2 linked regions of the Solitalea lacus genome follow. The protein of the gene in region 2 interacts with the protein of the main gene of each other region in a pairwise test. Links are inferred from orthologs where the notes say so. Each region holds a gene or a part of one and is shown on either strand. Other genes may lie near its edges.

Evidence for each region. The genes of interacting proteins can lie anywhere in the genome.
Region 1: the proteins of L2B55_RS05815 (region 2) and ftsZ interact in binary tests that used the Escherichia coli proteins (3 or more experiments, as listed by UniProt). The link is inferred for Solitalea lacus from one-to-one orthologs.

Annotation. Positions count from the first base shown.
Region 1 is NZ_CP091740.1:3,508,460-3,511,430, reverse strand. The notes cover bases 19-2,932. They hold ftsZ (cell division protein FtsZ), read left to right. Parts: upstream 19-622; coding sequence 623-2,242; downstream 2,243-2,932. Other genes in these bases: L2B55_RS15055 (aminotransferase class I/II-fold pyridoxal phosphate-dependent enzyme), read left to right, coding at 2,423-2,932; ftsA (cell division protein FtsA), read left to right, coding at 19-429. In the rest of the region: more of ftsA, read left to right, coding at 1-18; more of L2B55_RS15055, read left to right, coding at 2,933-2,971. UniProt on the Escherichia coli protein: Essential cell division protein that forms a contractile ring structure (Z ring) at the future cell division site. The regulation of the ring assembly controls the timing and the location of cell division.
Region 2 is NZ_CP091740.1:1,370,685-1,373,532, reverse strand. Bases 23-2,813 are described here. They hold L2B55_RS05815 (rod shape-determining protein), read left to right. Parts: upstream 23-802; coding sequence 803-1,825; downstream 1,826-2,813. Other genes in these bases: L2B55_RS05805 (rod shape-determining protein MreD), read left to right, coding at 2,759-2,813; mreC (rod shape-determining protein MreC), read left to right, coding at 1,924-2,766; purH (bifunctional phosphoribosylaminoimidazolecarboxamide formyltransferase/IMP cyclohydrolase), read left to right, coding at 23-710. Also shown: more of purH, read left to right, coding at 1-22; more of L2B55_RS05805, read left to right, coding at 2,814-2,848. UniProt on the Escherichia coli protein: Forms membrane-associated dynamic filaments that are essential for cell shape determination. Acts by regulating cell wall synthesis and cell elongation, and thus cell shape.

The sequences.
Region 1 (2,971 bases), 2.1 Mb from region 2 along the record:
GCCTATATTATTCAGGCTCGAATGGAGGAAATAATTGAACATGTATATTATGAAATACAGTGTTCAGGATATGAGAAGAAATTGATTGCCGGAATCGTATTGACCGGTGGTGGTGCTCAGTTGAAGCATTTGCCTCAATTGGTTGAATACATTACCGGATTGGATGCTCGCATTGGATATCCGAATGAACACATTGCCAAATCTAATCATGCTGAAATTGCAAGTCCAATGTATGCAACAGGTATAGGATTGGTAATTAAGGGGTTGCAAACGCTAGAGGAGGATCGTGTTAAGAATGAAAATACTTACACTGTGGATAATCAATCGCATCAACCACAGGCTGATCGCAAGCAATGGTTGAAGAAGTTTATTGACCCGATTAAGGACTTTATTAGAGAGGACATTGACGATAAAGATTACTTGAAATAGGAGTCTGGAAATAGGAAAATCCAAAGTAGAGCATACTTATACGATGGGAAGCGTGGATAAAATGTCAATAATTATCAACAATGTGCCGGGTTTTCCACAATGGGGGGTCCTAGGCTTAAAAAAGGGCATTTAAATCGCTATAATTACATTGTAAAATGAAATCACTGGTTTACGTAGCTTAAACATCTGGATAATGGAATTCGAAATGTATAAAGAAAAATCATCAATTATTAAGGTAATTGGTGTTGGAGGTGGAGGTGGAAATGCAGTTAATCACATGTACCGTCAGGGTATTAAAGGGGTTGACTTCATTATCTGTAATACCGACGCCCAAGCATTAGAGCTAAGTCCAATTCCTAACAAAGTGCAATTGGGGGCTAGTTTAACGGAAGGGCGTGGGGCAGGTTCTATTCCCGAAGTTGGTAAAAACTCAGCTATTGAAAACGTAGATCAAATACGTGACATGCTGGGCAGTAATACAAAAATGGTGTTTATCACTGCAGGAATGGGTGGAGGTACAGGTACAGGAGCGAGCCCTATTATTGCTAAAGCGGCAAAAGAGATGGGCATTCTTACCGTTGGTATTGTCACAACGCCATTTAAATTTGAGGGGCCACGACGAAAAGTTCAGGCCGAACTCGGATTGGAAGAGTTAAAGAAAAATGTAGATACCTTACTGGTGATTTCCAATGAAAAGGTGCGCCAAATGTGTGGAAACTTAGAGCTTGCTAAAGCATTTGCCCAGGCAGATAATGTATTAACCACAGCATCAAAAGGTATTGCTGAAATTATAACAGTTCCTGGTTACATTAACGTTGATTTTGAAGATGTTAAAACTGTAATGAAGGATAGCGGAGTGGCCATTATGGGTTCTTATGCAGCCGAAGGTGAGAACAGAGCACGTAAAGCGGTTGAAGGCGCAATGGCATCTCCATTATTGAACGATAATGAGATTGAAGGTGCTCGTTATATTCTGCTAAATATTACTTCTGGACTTAAAGAAGTATTAATGGATGAGGTAACAGAGATTACCGATTACATTCAATCTAAAGCAGGATCGACGGCTGACATTATTTGGGGTAACTGTAATGATGAATCTTTAGGAGAAGCAATTTCGGTAACTTTAATTGCTACAGGTTTCACTACTCGTTCTGAGCGTGAATCGTCTCAGATAAATAATACAGTTGTTGTGGAACAACCTGTAAATCAGGAACCGGAACGCATAGTAATTAGCTTGCATGACGATCATCAACAGCCTGCCAATGAGACTGCTGTAAATACTTTAAAGAATAAGTCATTAGAGCCTTCAATTAAAGTAGTTGAGCAGCCACAGGTACAAGCTAATCCTACGGTACAGCCTGTATCAGGGCCATTAAGACAAGTGTCAATGTTTGATTTATTTGGTGTTGAATCCAATGAATCAAACGCGCCTTCGAATACATTTGAATTCACCGTAAGTAATAAGATTAAAGAAAGTGTTAAAGTAGAGGTAAGCCCTGAGCCAGAACCTGAACAGTCAATTCAGCCAACTAGTTATGCTGATGAGGATCTGTCAGAAGAAGAGATCATGCGCCGTAATCTTCAATTGTCGCGTGAGCGCATCATGAAGTTGAAGAATTTAAGTATTCGTTTAAATAGCAATAGTGGGTTAAATGAGCTTGAAAACGTACCGGCCTATGTGCGTAAAAATATGAAATTGAAAGAAACGCCACATTCGTCAGAACAACATATCTCTCGATTTACACTATCGTCCGATAATGACGGTACAGAAATTCGCCCAAATAACTCGTTTTTACACGATAATGTTGATTAATTAACATTTAATGAAAATAAGAATCCCGGTTTTACCGGGATTTTTTATAAATTTCGCGCTCAAATTTACTACTAGTAAATAAATTGTAATCAAACCATTAATTAGTAACCTAGTTGACAATCCTGCAGTTAACCTTTATTTTTGCAAGTTTACTAGGATTTAACATTAAATTTTAAAGCATTGGATATTTTTGAGAAGATCAAGGAGAAAAGAGGACCAATCGGGCAGCATTCAAAATGGGCTCATGGTTATTTCGCATTTCCTAAATTGGAAGGCGAAATTGGCCCTCATATGATGTTTCGCGGTAAAGAACACCTCGTTTGGAGTTTGAATAACTATCTGGGTTTGGCCAATCATCCCGAAGTGCGTAAAGCGGATGCTGAAGGTGCAGCTCAATATGGGTTGGCATTGCCAATGGGTGCCCGTATGATGTCGGGTAACTCCAACAATCACGAAGCTTTAGAAAAAGAACTTGCAGAATTTGTAGGTTTTGAAGATGCATTCCTATTAAATTACGGATATCAGGGCATGTTATCAATCATTGATACATTGGTTGATCGTCATGATGTTATCGTTTATGATGCTGAATCACACGCATGTATTATTGACGGTGTTCGTTTACACCAAGGCAAACGCTATGTGTACACTCATAACGATATGGAAAGCCTTGAAAAACAATTGCAACGTGCAGAAAAATTAATTGAAGGTACTTCTGGTGCTATTCTGGTT
Region 2 (2,848 bases):
CTTGTGGTGTAGCTACACGTTCTGTTTTAAAAGATGCTTGGGACGCTGCTTTAGCGTGCGATCCTGTTTCAGCTTTTGGAGGTGTATTAATCACTAATCGCAAAGTTGATGCTGCAACAGCAAGCGAAATCAATAAGTTATTCTTTGAAGTGTTAATTGCTCCTGAATATGATACTGATGCATTGAGTATTTTAACCGAAAAGAAAAACCGTATTATTTTACGTCAAAAACCGGTAGCGTTACCTGCCAAACAATTTAAAACTTTATTAAATGGTGTAATCGAGCAAGACAAAGACCTTTCAATGGAAGGCCCGGCTCAAATGCAAACCGTTACAACCAAAGCTCCTACAGAGGCCGAGCTGAAAGATTTATTTTTCGCAAATAAATTAGTAAAACATACTAAATCGAACACAATTGTGTTAGTAAAGGGTGATGTTTTATTGGCAAGTGGCGTTGGACAAACCTCTCGTGTAGATGCCCTAAAACAGGCCATTTTAAAAGCTGAAACTTTCGGATTTGATTTAAAAGGCGCAGTAATGGCTTCTGATGCATTCTTCCCATTCCCTGATTGTGTTGAAATTGCCCACCAGGCAGGTATTACTGCAGTATTACAACCAGGTGGTTCAATTAAAGACAAAGACTCGATTGAGTATTGCAATAATAATAATGTTGCGATGGTATTTACAGGAGTGCGTCATTTTAAACATTAATTTTTATATTTAACAGCTAGTTAATCTAAAAATCAGGCATGTTTCGTAAACAAGTAAGTAAGAATTAATAATTATAACCGAACGACAACCGAATGGGACTGTTTAACTTTTTTACCCAGGAAATCGCAATTGATTTAGGTACTGCCAATACCCTAATTATCCATAACGATAAAGTAGTAGTTGATGAGCCGTCAATAGTGGCCCTTGACCGCAAAAGTGGCAAGATGATCGCCATTGGCCGACAGGCAATGCAAATGGATGGTAAAACGCATGAGAATATTAAAACAGTTCGACCATTAAAAGACGGTGTAATTGCCGACTTTGACGCTGCCGAACACATGATCCGTGGGTTTATCAAAATGATCAATGGTGGTAAAGGATGGTTATTCCCTTCTCTCCGTATGGTTATTTGTATCCCTTCGGGTATTACTGAAGTTGAGAAACGTGCCGTACGTGACTCAGCAGAAATTGCCGGAGCAAAAGAAGTATACTTAATCCATGAACCTATGGCTGCTGCAATCGGTATTGGTATTGATGTGGAAGAGCCAATGGGCAACATGATTATTGATATTGGTGGTGGAACTACCGAAATTGCCGTTATTGCCTTAGGAGGTATCGTTTGCGATCAATCGATTCGCGTAGCCGGTGATAACTTCGATTCGGATATTGTAAACTATATGCGTCGTCAGCACAATATTTTAATTGGAGACCGTACTGCGGAAAAAATTAAAATCGAGGTTGGTTCAGCTTTGGCTGAATTACAAGAACCTCCTGCTGATTTCGCCGTTCAAGGTCGCGATTTGATGACTGGTGTTCCTAAGCAAATCATGGTTTCGTATACCGAAATTGCACACTGCTTAGATAAATCGATTTCAAAAATTGAAGAAGCAATTTTGAAAGCCTTGGAGATTACTCCTCCTGAACTTTCTGCCGATATTTTCCAAACTGGTATCTACTTAACTGGTGGAGGTGCTTTATTACGTGGTTTAGATAAGCGTATTGCTGCTAAAACCAAACTGCCTGTGCATGTTGCAGAAGACCCACTTCGTGCAGTTGTTCGCGGTACTGGTATCGCACTTAAAAATATTGAGAATTTCAGATTTTTGATGCCGTAAACAATACGATGAAAGAATGACGGAATGATAGAATGGGCGAATAATTCAAACACTCTATCATTCTTTCGTTTAATCATTCACACCATTAAACTAAACCAATGCGTAACCTTTGGCTATTCATACTTCGTTTCCACGCATTCTTTCTGTTTGTTATTTTTGAGGTTATCGCAATTATTCTGCTTATTCAAAATAACGACTACCAAAAAACTACATTTATTAATTCATCCAACCACTTCATAGGAAATCTTTATTCAGCTTCAAACGACTTTAAAAGCTACCTTCAACTGGGTCGTGTTAATGATAGTTTAGTTGCTGAAAACGCCAAACTTCGGAACATGCTTCCTTCGGTTTTCTATAATGATTCCGTTAAAAAAGCTACTATTGTTGATACTCTGAAGCAAGATTCCATGAAAATTCAGCAGTACTCATATATAGAAGCCAAGGTTGTTAACAACACAGTTAATTATCAGAGCAACTTCCTTACCTTAAACAGAGGTGCTCGTCATGGAATAAAACCGGGCATGGGAGTTATTGCAGACCAAGGTGTTGTGGGTATTGTAAGAGATGTATCGGATCACTTTTGTACTGTGATGTCTTTATTACACAAAGACAGTAAAATCAGTGTTAAGTTGGCTTCAACAAACGTAATCGGATCTTTAGTATGGCAAGGCACTAATCCGCGTATTGCTGTCTTAAAAGAAATCCCGAATCACGTAACGGTAAAAAAAGGAGAAAAAGTTGTTACAACCGGATACTCATTATTTCCTGAAAATGTATCATTAGGAAAAGTGATAGACGCTCCTAAGCAAACTGGCGAAAGCTTACTTAATGTTGAAGTGTTACTTTCAACTGATTTTCAACGTTTACAATACGTTTACGTTGTTCAAGATAAATTCATTCAAGAAAAGCAGAAACTCGAATCCAATTTGAGCCATGATTAGACTTATTGCTGCTAACATATTCCGATTCATATTCCTGGTTATATTTCAGGTATTTTTCTTAACTAATCTTTCGCTGTATAAC